Regions from separate parts of the uncultured Haliea sp. genome, predicted to be linked through region 2. Evidence: predicted binding sites of a transcription regulator. Region 2 holds the regulator's gene; the other holds the start of a gene.
What was found. Region 2 encodes LexA, which represses DNA repair genes until DNA is damaged. Its sites were predicted from a motif close to ACTGTNTNTANANACAGT; they were not measured.
Positions count from the first base shown of each region.

Region 1: the regulator LexA is predicted to act here: its motif matches at 2,830-2,847, upstream of recA (recombinase RecA).

Region 1 covers NZ_CAXBAE010000002.1:78,288-85,926, forward strand. Annotated here, with positions in the region: gene AACZ17_RS02865 (YbjN domain-containing protein) at 1-162, opposite strand, end outside; gene AACZ17_RS02870 (glutamate-cysteine ligase family protein) at 247-1,716, shown strand; gene AACZ17_RS02875 (succinylglutamate desuccinylase/aspartoacylase family protein) at 1,713-2,741, shown strand; gene recA (recombinase RecA) at 2,917-3,966, shown strand; gene AACZ17_RS02885 (regulatory protein RecX) at 4,098-4,655, shown strand; gene AACZ17_RS02890 (ABC transporter ATP-binding protein/permease) at 4,664-6,460, shown strand; gene AACZ17_RS02895 (AbgT family transporter) at 6,454-7,639, opposite strand, start outside.
Region 2 covers NZ_CAXBAE010000002.1:238,959-246,597, forward strand. Annotated here, with positions in the region: gene AACZ17_RS03620 (universal stress protein) at 1-23, opposite strand, end outside; gene AACZ17_RS03625 (hypothetical protein) at 157-594, shown strand; gene topA (type I DNA topoisomerase) at 698-3,403, shown strand; gene AACZ17_RS03635 (DUF6586 family protein) at 3,400-3,864, shown strand; gene AACZ17_RS03640 (hypothetical protein) at 3,934-4,176, shown strand; gene lexA (transcriptional repressor LexA) at 4,196-4,792, opposite strand; gene AACZ17_RS03650 (DUF6763 family protein) at 4,864-5,175, opposite strand; gene AACZ17_RS03655 (mechanosensitive ion channel family protein) at 5,442-6,557, shown strand; gene AACZ17_RS03660 (S-methyl-5'-thioinosine phosphorylase) at 6,554-7,333, shown strand; gene AACZ17_RS03665 (CsiV family protein) at 7,281-7,639, opposite strand, start outside.

The DNA of each region.
Region 1 (7,639 bases), 160 kb from region 2:
GCCAAAGCTCTCGGGAATCAGGCGGCTGTCCAGTACGCCCTCCTGCGACCTGATTTCGCTGATGTGCAGGTTATCGCAGTGCTCGCACAGGTAATTCTGTACGGCGCTGGCGTTCAGCCAGCGTTCCAGCAGTGCTCGATCAGGTGTGACGGGGGTGGACATGGGACAACCAGTGGCAATTGGGTAGTCCCGATTTTACGTCATGCCCGGACTATCCTCCACCGGCTTCTGTGCTATAACGATGCCATGGGCACCGATATCCACACCGTGCAGTTTTCCACTGCCGACTATCAGCGCTTCAGCCAGCGGCTCGAGGCGAACCTGCAGCGTCTGGAGGCACTGCTGGGGGTGCCCGGCTTCGGTGAGGGGCCGGCGTCATTGGGCGCTGAACTGGAGCTGTACGTTGTGGATGGTGCGGGCAGGCCCGCACACCTCAACGAGGAGCTGCAGGCGGCGGCGGGCGACGAGCAGCTGACACTGGAACTCAACCGCTACAACCTCGAGTACAACCTGAGCCCGGTCGCAGTGGCGGACAGCCCCTTTCTCTCGCTGGAAGAGGAAATCTGCCGCAAGCTGGGAACGCTGCGCCAGCTGGCGGCACAGCGGGCTGCGCAGGTGGTGCCCATCGGCATCCTGCCCACGCTGCAGCGCGATGACTTCGGGCCCGCCTGCATGACGCCAAAACGGCGCTTTGCCGCGCTGGTGGAGCAACTGATTGCCCGCCGGGGACGCCGCTTCACCATCAATATCAACGGGCAGCATCCGCTGCAGCTGGACATGGACGATATCACCCTGGAGGGCGCCAATACCTCGTTCCAGGTTCACTATCGCGTGGCGCCTGAGCGGTTTGCGGATGTCTTCAACGCGATCCAGGCCGTTACCCCGCTGGCGCTGGCGGTGGCGGGCAATTCCCCAACCCTGTTCGGCCATAGCCTGTGGCAGGAAACGCGTATCCCGCTGTTCAAGCAGTCCATCGACACGCGTCTGCCCGACCGCTACGCCTGGAAAGAGCCTGCCCGGGTGAACTTTGGCCAGGGCTGGGTGCGCCGCGATGCGCTGGAGCTGTTTGCCGAGGCGGTGCGTCTCTACCAGCCCCTGTTGCCGGTTTGCGCCGAGGAGGCCGACGATCCTGCCAGTCAGGAACTGCGCGAGTTACAGCTGCATCAAAGCACGGTGTGGTTGTGGAATCGCGCGGTGTACGACGCTGCCGCCGGCGGTCATCTGCGTATCGAGATGCGCACCCTGCCGGCGGGGCCCACCGCCGCCGACATGGTGGCCAATGCGGCCTTCCTGATCGGCATGGCGGAAGGGCTGCAGCCCGGGCTGCAACGCTGGTTGCCAGCCCTGCCGTTTTCGATTGCTGAACACAATTTCTACCGCGCTGCCCAGGAGGGGCTGGCGGCCCGACTGGTCTGGCCGCGTCCGCAGCAGACAGTGTGCGAGGAGCAATCCGCAGCCAGCCTGGTCGCGGACATGTTGCCCGTGGCCCGTCGCGGCCTGGATGCCATCGGTATCGCCGGCACAGAGTCCGACCGCTATCTGGGGATCATCGAGCGGCGGCTGGCCACGGGGCAGACCGGGGCGCGCTGGCAGCTGGCGCATCTCGGGCAGCCGGAGTCCAGAACACGCCCGGATCTAACGCAGTTGAGCGTCATGCTCGAGGCTTACCGCTTGCGCAGCGAGACCAATGAGCCGGTAGCGGAGTGGCCGCAGTGAGGCGGGTGCGCTTCCTGCGGAATCCGCTGGCGACGGAAATCGGCGACACCGTAGAGGAGTTTCTGCAGATCCTCGGTGGCCCCGCGAGTGTCTTTCTGGACGGGCGGGATACCCGTCGCACGCGGGCGCTGGTCACGCTCCTGCATGGTAACGAGCCGTCCGGCCTGATGGCCCTGTTCCGCTGGATCAAGTCGGGTCGCCAGCCTGCCGTCAACTGCGTGTGCATCATCGGTTCCGTCGAGGCGGCACTGCGGCCGCCGTTGTTCAGCCATCGCATGCTGCCCGGCGTGCGCGACCTGAACCGCTGCTTCAAGCCGCCCTTTGAGGGTGCCGAGGGCCTCCTCGCAGAGGAAATCCTGCAGATCCTGCGCGTGCACCACCCGGAGGCGGTTATCGACCTGCACAACACCTCCGGCAGTGGGCCGGCCTTCGGGGTCTGCACGCACCTCGACCGTGAACACGACGCGCTGGTCGCGCTGTTTACGGAACGCATGATCGTGACCCGCCTCAACCTTGGCGCGTTGATGGAAATCAGTGAACACAGTTACCCCACGGTCACGGTTGAAGTGGGTGGTCGGCTTGACGAGCGCGCCCACGAATTGGCCTGGGAGGGCCTGTGTCGCTACTTTGACAGTGATCGCGTGCTGGCGGGGGATGAGCCGGTCTGGGCGCTGGAGATCCTGCAGGATCCCGTGCGGCTGCATCTGAATCCCGGCGTGACCCTGGCCTACGGCGAGGCGCCTGACAGCGCGGCTGACGTCACCCTGCGGCAGGACATGGAGCATTTCAATTTCGCTACCGTCGATCCCGATGAGCCGCTGGGCTGGATACGCGGAGACCTGCGGAGCCGGTTCTGGGCCCAGGACGCGGGGGGGCGCTGTGTGCTTTCCAGCTTGCTGCGCTGCGTCGGAGGGCGCCTTTACCCGGCGGCGAAAATGACACTGTTCATGATCACCACCAACGTCGCCATCGCCCGCAGTGATTGCCTGTTCTACGCGGTCCCGCAGGCCAGCGTGTCATCCTGATTCCCGCCGACCTGTCGCCCAGGCAGGCACATCCCTGATCGCCGGGCAGATTTGGTGGTTCAGGGGGCTTGCAATTCACAGCCAATGCACTGAGTATATATACAGTACTCGGGTCCGGGAATCTGGCACCCGCAACCTTCGCCGCACAGGCCATCAATGACAGGAGCCGTCGATTATGGACGCCAACAAGCAGAAAGCACTGGATGCAGCCCTCAGCCAGATCGAACGCCAGTTCGGCAAGGGTACGGTGATGCGCATGGGCGACAACGAGCGTGTGGCCATGCCCGCGATCTCGACCGGTTCACTCGGTCTGGATATTGCGCTCGGCATCGGCGGCCTGCCCAAGGGGCGCATCTGCGAGATCTACGGCCCCGAGTCCTCGGGCAAGACGACACTGACACTGCAGGTGATCGCCGAGTCGCAGAAAGCAGGGGGCACAGCGGCGTTTATCGACGCCGAGCACGCCCTTGACCCCAGCTATGCCGAAAAACTCGGCGTCTGCGTGGATGACCTGATCCTGTCTCAACCGGATACCGGAGAGCAGGCACTGGAAGTCGCGGAGATGCTGGTGCGGTCCGGCGCGGTGGACGTGCTGGTCATCGACTCGGTTGCCGCCTTGACGCCGAAGGCGGAAATCGAAGGCGAAATGGGGGATTCCCACGTCGGTCTTCAGGCGCGCTTGCTGAGTCAGGCCATGCGCAAGCTCACCGGGGCCATCAAGCACAGCAATTGCCTGGTGATCTTCATCAACCAGATTCGCATGAAGATCGGCGTGATGTTCGGCAACCCGGAAACGACCACCGGTGGCAACGCACTGAAGTTCTACTCATCGGTACGCCTGGACATCCGCCGCATCGGTGCGGTGAAGGAGGGCGACGAGGTGGTCGGCAACGAAACCCGCGTCAAGGTGGTGAAGAACAAGGTGTCTCCACCCTTCAAGCAGGCTGAATTCCAGATTATGTACGGCAAGGGCATCTACCACATGGGTGAGGTGATCGACTGGGGTGTGAAGCTCAATCTGATCGACAAATCCGGTGCCTGGTACGCCTACAAGGGAGACAAGATCGGTCAGGGCAAGGCCAATGCGGCACGCTTCCTCGAAGAGAACCTGCCCATCGCCGAGGAGATAGAAGCCGAAATCCGTCGTCAGACCATGGTCGCTGCAGCGCCTCCGGCAAAAAAGGTTGCGCCGGCTGCTGAAGCCGATCTGCCGGACGAGGAGTAAGGCGAAGCCCGGGTGCTGTGCGCCCGGGGTCGATTTCCAGGTGCCGGGCTCCACTCACCCCCACTCTCGCGTGCCCGGCACCTCTTTTATCACCCATCGCAATGCCGATGGCTCGCGTTATCATGGCGTCCATGTCTGATCAATCCATCCATCCTGATACGCAGGGTCCGGCGGGCCGCGGGCCGGCCGCAGCCTCTGCGGCGGATATACGCAGTGCTGCCATGGACCTGTTGGCGCGGCGTGAGCACGCTCGCAGCGAGTTACAAACCAAGCTTCAGCGTCGTTTCGACGACGCAGCGCTGGTGAGCCGCGTGCTGGACGATCTTGCCGCGGAGAACCTGCAGAGCGATGCACGCTATGCCGAAAGTCTACTGCGCCAGCGACTGGACCGAGGCTACGGGCCGGTGCGTATCCGCCAGGAAATGCGCGAACGCGGTGTGGCGCAGGAGCGTATGCTCGCAGCCCTGGAGGCGGTTGATCCCGATTGGTACGAGGCGGCCACCCTGGCCTTCCAGCGCAAGTTCGGGCCGGCGTGTGCATTGCAGCCCGAGGACCCTGGTGAGTCGCCGTCCTGTCACAGCCGTCGTGAAGCACAGCAGCTGCGCCTGAAAGAAAAGGCGCGGCGCATGCGTTTCATGCAGTACCGCGGTTTCCTGCCGGAGCATTTCCGGCACCTGCTCGAGGACTGACCGCCACGATGCGCCCCCGCACTGACGCCGAGCCCGGGCAGGTACTCGACTGGTCGGTTTTGCCACGCCTCTGGCCCTACCTGCGCGATCATCGTCGGCGTATCGCCCTGGCGATGGCCTGTCTGCTGCTGGCCAAGGGTGCGATACTCGTGATCCCCTTCATCATGAAGCATCTGGTGGATGGCTTGAACCTGGAGTCGGGTGCGCGGCTCGCCGGATCGTTGGCGCTGGGGTTGATTGCCGCCTACGGTATCGCGCGCCTCTCCAGCGTATTGTTTGCCGAATTACGCGACACCCTGTTTGGTCGCGTCACTGAGCGCGCCATGCGTTCCCTTGGACTGTCGGTATTTCGTCACGTCCATCAGCTGGACCTCGGTTTCCATCTGGAGCGGCGCACCGGTGGCCTGGCCCGCGACATTGAACGGGGCACCAGCGGAGTGAGCTTTCTGCTGCGTTTCATGGTGTTCAACATTGTGCCCACACTGTTTGAAATTGCGGTAGTGGTCTCGGTATTCCTGTTCAGTTACGGGCTGAGTTATGCGCTGGTGACCCTGGTTTCAGTCGTTGCCTATGGCTGGTTTTCCTTTGGTGCGACGGAGTGGCGCACACGCTTTGTGCGGGAAATGAACGAGGCCGATTCGGCCTCCAATACGCGCGCTGTGGACAGCCTGCTCAATTTTGAAACCGTGAAGTATTTTGGCAATGAAGCCTACGAGGCGCAGCGCTACGACGAAGATCTGGCGCGCTGGGAGCAAGCGCGGCGGCGCAACCGCCTGTCACTGTTCGGGCTAAACGGCGGCCAGGCACTGATCATTGCGTTGGCGCAAACGGGCATCATCGGCCTCGCGGTATTGCAGGTGCGGACGGGGCAGCTCACGCTGGGTGACTTCGTACTGATCAGCCAGTACATGATCCAGCTGTTTCTGCCACTCGGTTTTCTCGGGTTTGTCTACCGAGAAATGAAAGGAGCAATGGCCAATATCGAGCGTCTGTTTGCCTTGCTGGATGTGCGCCCGGAGCTCGCTGATCGGCCCGGAGCGCCGGCCCTGGACGTTGCTGGTGGCGCTATCCGTTTTGAGCAGGTGAGCTTTCGTTACCAGGCTGGGCGCAGCATTCTCGACCGGGTCAGTTTCGAGGTGCCGCCGGGCAAGAAAGTGGCGGTGGTGGGAGCCAGTGGCGCCGGCAAGTCTACACTGGTCAAGCTGCTGTTTCGCTTTTACGACCCCAGTGCGGGGCGGATACTCATTGACGGGCAGGACATCGCAGAGGTCACCCGCGAATCGCTGCGCAGGGCGATTGGCATCGTGCCCCAGGACACCGTGCTGTTCAACGACACCCTGCTGGAGAACCTGCGATACGGCAAGCCTGGTGCCTCGGACGCCGAGGTGGCCGAGGCCGCCAGCATGGCCCACCTGGACGAGTTCCTTGTCCAGCTGCCCGATGGTTGGCAGACCCGGGTGGGCGAGCGCGGACTCAAGCTTTCCGGGGGGGAGAAGCAGCGCGTCTCCATTGCCCGCACCATCCTCAAGCGTCCGCCCATTCTGGTGTTTGACGAGGCCACATCCAGCCTGGACAGCCGCTCGGAGCAGGCGATTCTGAAGGCGCTGCGGGAGATTGCTCTCAACCATACCAGTCTGGTGATTGCTCACCGCCTGTCCACCGTTGTCGACGCTGACCGTATTCTGGTGCTGGATCAGGGCCGGATCGTCGAACAGGGCGGGCATCGCGAATTACTCGCATTGGGTGGTCGCTATGCGGCGCTGTGGGCTGCGCAGCAGGAGCAGTCGCTGCCCGATCCTCAGTAGGTATAACTGGACTGCAGGCCCAGCGGAAGACCCAGGGCCCAGTAGCCGAGCAGGAACAGCGTCCACAAAATGATGAAACTCACCGAGTAGGGCAGCATCAGCGCGGTGACCGTGCCGATCCCGGCGCTGCGAACATAGCGCTGACAATAGACCACCACCAGCGGAAAGTAGGGCATCAGTGGTGTGATGATGTTGGTGGTGGAGTCGCCTATGCGGTACGCCGCCTGGGTGAGGTCCGGTGATGCCCCGAGCTTCATCAGCATGGGAACCAGAATGGGGGCGAGCAGCGCCCATTTGGCCGATGCCGAGCCGACGAACAGGTTGAGAAAGCCCGTCAGCAACACAATGCCGGAAATGGTGAGGGCGCCAGGCAGTCCGAGTGCCTGCAGCCCCTGTGCACCTTTCACTGCCAGCAGTATGCCCAGGTTCGAAGCGCCAAAGGCGTAGATGAACTGGGCGATAAAGAACATGATGACCAGGTAGTAGCCCATGGTTTGCATGGTTTTGGTCATGCCCTCGATCACGTCCCGGCTGCTGGTGACCGTGCCCGCGCTGATGCCATACACCACGGCGGGCAGCAGGAAGAGCAGGAAGATCAACGGCACGATCGACGCCATGAGCGGAGCACCATTTTCTGTCAGGGAGCCACCCGGCCCGCGCCAGGCGGAACCCTCGGGCACTGCGCTCAGGCACAGCAGTATGATGGCCACGAGCATGCTCCACAGGGCGAGACGCAGCGCCCGCCGCTCTGTTGTACTCAATGCCTGCATCCCGGTCTCGGCGGCGACATCCGCGTCGATTGGCGTACGGCGCAGATGGGGTTCGACAAAGCGATCTGTGACCAGCCAGCCGACCAGCACGATCAGCAGAGAGGATGCTGAGGTGAAGAAATAGTTGTTCAGCGGGTTGAGGACCACGGAGGGGTCAATAATCTGGGCGGCGGACTGGGAGATACCCTGCAGCATCGGGTCGACCGAGGAGGGCACAAAGTTTGCCGAGTAGCCCCCCGAAACGCCGGCAAATGCCGCAGCGATGCCCGCCAGCGGGTGGCGGCCCGCCGCGTGGAAGATGATGCCTCCCAGCGGTATCACCAGTACGTAGCCGGCATCTGCGGCGGTGTGGCTGACGATCCCGACGACAATCACCATCGGGGTGAGCAGCCAGCGCGCGGTCACCCCC
Region 2 (7,639 bases):
ATCAGTTTCTTGTAGTTGGACATAGACCCCCCGTAATCGTGAACAGAAATCAGGTTCCGTTATAGCATACAATGCGCGCCGGACAAGCGCCTCCGGCAGCAACGCGGGCGACTTTGCCCCGATCGTTGACCTGAGTCAGGACCTGCCTTGAATTATGTGTTGATTGCCTTCGCCCTGCTGGTGGCCCTCGCGCCGCTCACGCATTTCCTCCCCAGCAAGCGACAGCGCCTGCAGGTCACCCTGCGGGAGACCGCGGCGTTGAACGGGCTTTTCGTCGAGTTTCGCGACCAGCCGGGGCCAGCGTTACCACAGCAGAGCCTGGCATCCGACGTCATTTATTATGGCCTGCGACTGCCGCCCTCCCGCGGCAAGGGCCGCCGGCGCTGTGTCTGGCAGCTGCGTGCTGACGGGTGGCAGGCCGTCGGGCCAAAGCCTGAACCGGTGCCCGCTGCGCTGCTCGCGGCCCCCGGCACCATGCTCGCGGCAAGCGTGCATGAGGACAGCTGTGGGCTGTACTGGCAAGAAGCGGGCGATGCGGCTACCGTAGAGCAGATGGCAGCTATTCTGAAGGACTGGGCGCAACAGATTCCTTGACCCGGAGGGACAGGGTCTTTATATATGCGACTTTTTTGACGGGCGCTGGCAGGTGGATGCTGGCGTCTGCTGACCCACACCAAGCGAGATCACGCGGGAGTCTATGGGTAAATCACTGGTTATTGTCGAATCGCCCGCCAAGGCGAAAACGATCAACAAGTATCTCGGTCCGGATTTTATCGTCAAATCCAGCATCGGACACATCCGGGACCTGCCCACAGCCGGCAGCGCCACGCCGGTGGATGCCAAGGAACGCGCCGCCCAGGCGGCCATTACCCGCAAGATGTCACCCGAGGAAAAGGCCCAGCACCGCAAGACCAAGTCGCGTGAGCAGTTGGTGCGTCGGATGGGCATTGACCCTGAGCATGGCTGGCAGGCGGACTACCAGATCCTGCCGGGCAAGGAAAAGGTCGTGGCCGAACTGCGCAAGCTGGCCGCCAGCAGCGATGCCATTTACCTCGCGACCGACCTTGACAGGGAAGGGGAGGCCATCGCCTGGCACCTGCGTGAAGCAATTGGGGGGGATGATTCACGCTATCAACGCGTGGTGTTTAACGAGATTACCAAGAAGGCCATTGGCGAGGCATTCAAGCATCCTGCACATCTGGACCAGAACCGGGTCAACGCCCAGCAGGCGCGGCGCTTCCTCGACCGGGTTGTCGGCTATATGGTTTCGCCCCTGCTGTGGGCCAAGGTGGCCCGTGGTCTTTCGGCGGGCCGGGTACAATCCGTTGCGGTACGCCTGATCGTCGAGCGTGAACGCGAGATCCGTGCCTTCGTGCCCGAGGAGTACTGGGAGATTCACGCCGACCTGCAGCCGGCTGATGCCGACGCGGTGCGCTTTCAGGTGCGCAAGCAGGCCGGCGCCGCCTTCCGCCCGACCAGCGAGGAGGCAGCGCGGGCGGCGACGAAAGCGCTCGAAAAGTTGCCCTATGTGGTCAGTGACCGAGAGGACAAGCCCACCCGGTCGAAAGCGCCGGCGCCTTTCATCACCTCCACGCTGCAGCAGGCGGCCAGTACGCGCCTTGGGTTTTCCGTGAAGAAAACGATGATGATGGCACAGCGCCTCTACGAGGCAGGCTACATCACCTATATGCGCACCGATTCCACCAACCTCAGTGAAGACGCGGTACAGGCCTGTCGCGACTACATCGCGGCGGAGTTTCCACCCGCCTACCTGCCCGCCACGCCCAACCGTTACAGCAGCAAGGAGGGCGCCCAGGAGGCCCACGAGGCGATTCGCCCTTCGGACGTCAACCTGCTGCAGTCGGGTCTGCAGGGCATGGAACGCGACGCCGAGCGCCTGTATGAAATGATCTGGCGACAGTTTGTCGCAGGCCAGATGACGCCCGCTGAATACACCGCGACGACCATCACGGTCACCGCAGGCGACTACGAGCTGTCGGCCAAGGGCCGCATCATTCGCTTTGATGGCTACACCCGTGTGCAGGGGGCTGCCGGACGCAAGGGAGAGGACGAAGTGCTTCCCGATATCCAGAAGTCGGACACGCTGAAGCTGGTCGCCCTGGACCCGGCGCAGCACTTCACCAAGCCCGCGCCGCGCTACGGGGAAGCCAGCCTGGTGCGAGAGCTTGAAAAGCGCGGCATTGGCCGCCCGTCCACCTACGCCTCGATTATTTCAACCATTCAGGATCGTGGGTACGTACGCCTCGAGAACAAGCGTTTCTACGCCGAGAAAATGGGTGACATCGTCACCCAGCGATTGCAGAACAGCTTCACCGAACTGCTCGACTACGGCTTCACCGCGAGCATGGAGGAACGGCTGGATACGGTGGCTCAGGGCGAACTCGACTGGCGGGATCTTCTGGACAGTTTCTACGCCGATTTTCGGCAACTGCTGGAAAAGGCGGAAGAGGCGGAACCCGTCGGGATGCAGCCCAATGAGCCGACACCGACGGACATACCGTGCAGCAAGTGCGGCAGGCCCATGCAGATCCGCACCGCCAGCACCGGTGTGTTCCTGGGCTGCTCCGGTTATGCACTGCCGCCCAAGGAGCGCTGCAAGAACACCATCAACCTGACACCGGGCGACGAAGCCATTCGCGAGGACGCGGACGACGAGGCCGAGTCCCGCCTGTTGAGGAAAAAGCATCGCTGCACGCTGTGCAATGCGGCGATGGACAGTTACCTGATTGACGAGCAGCGCAAACTGCACGTCTGCGGCAATAATCCCGACTGTCCCGGTTACGAAGTCGAGACCGGCAAGTTCAAGATCAAAGGCTATGATGGTCCTACGCTGGCCTGCGACAAATGTGGCGCGGAGATGCAGCTCAAAACCGGCCGGTTCGGCAAGTACTTCGGCTGCACGGCGGAAGCGTGCAAGAACACGCGCAAACTGCTGCGCAACGGGGAGGCGGCACCGCCGAAAATGGACCCGGTGCCCATGCCGGAGCTGGCCTGCGAGAAGGTGGATGACCACTACATCCTGCGCGACGGTGCGGCCGGGTTGTTTCTGGCTGCCAGCCAGTTCCCGCGTAACCGGGAGACCCGGGCGCCCTTCGTGGATGAACTGCTGCCCCACAAGAACGAGATCGACCCCAAGTACAGTTTTCTGTTCTCGGCGCCAGTCAAGGACGACGACGGCAATCGAACCCAGGTGCGCTACAGTCGGAAAGCGGCTGAGCAGTATGTGATGACCGAGCGCGATGGCAAACCGACGGGATGGCGAGCGGTCTACCGCAATGGCAAGTGGCAGACGGAAGAGGGCAAGAGCACGGCCGCGGCGAAAGGCGCACCGCGAAAGAAGAGCGCCGCGCCCAAGCGCAAGGCGGCGCGCAAGCGCACATGAGCAGTCTCCGGGGCCAGGCCAATCATGCGCTGTACCTCGGCCGGCTTCTGTTGCAGGCCTGGGAACAGGCGCGGCGCGCCGAAAATGTCCCCGCCAACACCTTGGCGCAGGCTTTTGGGCCAGCCGTGCGGGAGCACCTGCTGACGGCCTATGGCTGGTTCCTGCTCGATTTGCAGAAGCCCGCACAATTGCCGCCGCAGCCGCCTCACTGTGTTGCGGAACTGCCGCCGGCAGCGCCGGGCAAGGCGCAACCGGCAGAAGTGACGGAGTTTGCGCAACTTGAAACGCAGGGCTGGCTGTCCCGGCTGCTGCAGCAGCCCGCGGCGCAGCCGGCCAGGCGGACGGAGGGCAGCCTTGCGGTGAGCACCTCTGGCCAGCTGGACTGGGACACGCTGCAGGTCGCGGCAGACGAGCTTGAAGCCGCGTTTTCCCGCATGGGTGACCTGCTGGACGAATGCTAGCAAGTGCGCGTTGGCGGTCGCATCTGCCCCCTGTTACACTGGCATTTGATGCAAAAAGAGGAGCCTCTCGTGGCCACAGCCCTGTTGGAAATTGTTGATCTCGGCGAAGGTGAAATTGTCCTGCAACGCGCCGAAGACGATTCCGAGCCTCTGCTGCGCATCCAGTTTTCAGATGAGGCGCGTGATTACCTGATGGACAACGGCCTGGAAGTTGCGAAGGTGATGATCCAGGCTGGCATGCAGGCCGCTGCCAGCATCAATGAAAAAGAACGCCCCGAAAACGGTGAAGGCCGGGCGCGCACTGTTCACTGACCCGGCACAACGACGTTTGCTAGCGTCGCAGGATGCCGACACTCAACCCCTCGATCGCGAACGCCTGCGTGCGCAGGTCAACCTTGATCGGCGCATAGGCCGGGTTCTCGGCGTGCAACTCTACCAGGTGCCGGCTACCGCCTCGCTGAAAGCGTTTCACGGTCACTTCATCCTCGATGCGGGCGACAACAATGGCGCCATTGCGGGCTTCGCTGCTGCGGTGCACCGCCAGCAGGTCCCCGTCGAGGATGCCGACATCCTGCATGCTGTCGCCCGTGACCCGTAGCAGGTAGTCTGCCGCCGGCCGGAAGAAGTTGGCGGGAATGGCGCAGTAATCCTCGACATGTTCCTGCGCGAGCACCGGGTTGCCTGCCGCAACGCGCCCGATGATGGGAAGGCCGGGGTTCTCGGGCAAGCGGATACCACGAGAGGCGCCAGCAATGATTTCAATCGCACCCTTGCGCGCCAGCGCCTTCAGGTGTTCTTCGGCGGCATTGGCCGACTTGAATCCCAGCTCTTTGGCGATGTCGGCGCGAGTAGGGGGGTAGCCGGTCTGGTCGATATGCTGGCGGATAATGTCCAGCACCTGCTGCTGTCGCTGCGTGAGTTTGTCCATGACCCGTCCATCTGTGTATTTGTACAGTGGCTGGGATTATATACAGTAATACGCGGCAGCGACAAGCGGGCTCAACTATCCTCCACGCCGAGCATGGTGTCGGGTTCGATCGTCGACAGGGGGTTGCTCCACTCTTCGGGGTGGTAGGGCAGGTCGGGATCCAGGCCGTCTTCGTCATCCAGCTCGAAGGGGGTTCGCCAGTCCTCCGGTGCCGCCGCCCGCTGCAACTGCAGCATGCGCCAGACCTCGAGATCGTACTCGGTAACCTCGCCGTCCAGGAACTGTGTCTCCACGGTACGCGCGGCTTCGTCCAGGGCGACAACTTCGAACAGCTCTCCCGTTTCGATATCCCGGTACCAGCTGCCAACGGTGGGATTCAACATGACTGCGCTCCCTTCCAGAGTCCTCGGTGTCACCTGCAACATACCATGCCGACCTGCGCTGTCCATTATGTGCTGTCGATCTAAAAACACCTTTTTTCATAGCGTTTTTCCGGGGCACTGAATTTTCCGCGGCAGATCAGTCGCTTGCGGATGTCGCTCGGCACATGTCGAAAGGAGGATGGCGCTGTTATACTGAGTGGCTCTGACAAGTGCCTGGCAACAGAAGAAAATTGTCTAAACCCGGGAAATCAGGAGCCTGATGTAACGTGGAAGCCACAGAGCAAACGCTGTCCCGAATACTGGCGACCTACGGCCTCGACACACCGCTGGTAGCGATCGGCGGGCTACTCCTGCTCGCCATGCTCATCCACCTGCTGCTCGGTGTCCTGCTGCGCCGCCTGCACCGCGTGGCGGAGTCCAGCAGCAATCGCTGGGACGACGTGGTAATCACTGCGGTGGAAACGCCACTGCGTGTCGCGCTCTGGCTCATCGCCTTGATGCTGATTCTGGGCAGGGTGCCGATCGCCGCAGATTTGCAGGCCTTCATACTGCGAGCCTACGACACGCTGCTGATTCTCATGCTGGCCTGGTTCCTGCAACGTCTGATATTCGGCGCAGAAGAAGAGTTGCTGTCACCTGCGCGGGGCCACAAGGCCTCCACGGACAAGGCTGCCGTGCATTCGACGGCGAAACTCATCCGGGTGATCCTTTGGATTCTCGCTGGCCTGATGGCCCTGCAGAGTGTCGGTGTGTCCATTTCGGGGCTACTCGCCTTCGGCGGTATTGGCGGTATTGCAGTCGGTTTTGCCGCCAAGGACCTGATGGCGAACTTTTTCGGCGGGATGAGCATCTACCTTGATCGCCCCTTCACCCCCGGGGACTGGATTCGCTCACCGGATCGGGAAATCGAGGGCACGGTGGAGGATATCGGCTGGCGCCTGACCCGTATTCGCACGTTTGATCAGCGTCCGCTGTATGTTCCGAATGCGGTTTTCACACAGATCGCAGTGGAAAACCCGTCGCGCATGTTCAACCGGCGGATTTATGAAACGATTGGTGTGCGCTACCAGGATTCAGCCAAACTCGCGTCCATTGTTGCGGATGTGCGACAGATGCTGGAAAAGCACCCCGAAATCGACCTCAACCGCACCCTGATCGTGAATTTTGTGTCTTTCGGGCCCTCGTCACTCGACTTTTTTGTGTATGCCTTCACACGGACCACGGTCTGGGTGGAATATCACGCCATCAAGCAGGACGTCTTGTTGAAGATCCTCGACATTATCCATGAGCACGGGGCCGATGTGGCGTTCCCGACCCGTACCCTGCACCTGGACAGCGCGCCGCCCGAGCTGGCGCAGGCTGTGCGCGGAGAGCACCCATGACGGAAAGCGCCGTGCCAGTGCCATTGTGTCTCGGGATTATCGGCGGCACAGGCATCCACCAGGTCGAGGGCCTGCAACTGCTGGGCGAGCACCCGGGAGACAATGCCTACGGCAGTCCCTCGCGGCCTGTGCAGGAGGGCATGGTCGACGGGCAGCGGGTTTTTTTCCTCCAGCGCCATGGCAGCCCCAGGGCGATTCCGCCGCACCTGGTGAACTACCGCGCAAATATCGAGGCGCTGCGCGGCCTCGGGGTCACCCACGTGGTTGCCATCAACGCCGTGGGCGGTATCAGTCCCGACATGCAGCCGGGGCGGCTGGTAGTGCCTGACCAGATTGTGGATTACACCTGGGGGCGGGAGCACACGTTTGACGATGGCCGCAGCGGCGCGCTGCAGCATATCGATTTCACCCATCCCTACGATCACGCCCTGCGCCTGGCCATTATCGAGGCAGCGGAAGCGGCGGGCATCCCCCATGAGCCCTCCGGTGTACACGCCGTCACCCAGGGCCCCAGGCTGGAGACGGCCGCCGAGGTGCGGCGCCTGGCCAGAGAGGGTTGTGACATCGTCGGCATGACCGGCATGCCCGAGGCTGCGCTGGCCAGGGAGTGCGGTATTGCCTATGCAACTATCTGCATGGTGGTCAATCCTGCCGCAGGGCTGGGTGATTTGCCCCTGACGCAGGATACCATGCGCGATATTCTGCAGCGTGAGGCCGCCGTCGTCAGGCGCCTGCTGGGCTGCCTGCTGCCTCGGCTGGGCGCTCAGGGCCTGTGATCAGCTCGAGGATGGCCTGGTCGTAGTTCGCGCTGTACAGCGCATCCGCATCCAGTGGTGTCAGTTTGATGACCAGTCCGAGTAAGGGGTGGTCGATGTAGTGCACCTCATTGGAGCGCATGCGCCGCTGCTGCTGCAGAAGCACGGCATGTCGGTAAGGATAGGCGGGGGCAGATTCCGGCTCCGGGGCGTCCAGCAGCCCCGACGCGGCATCCCACTGCGGGTCGTAGCCGATCGGCGCTTCGGGAGCGGTCGGCTGTGTGGGCAGCACCGGCGCCGCGATCAGCTCCAATGAGGCCGGCGCCA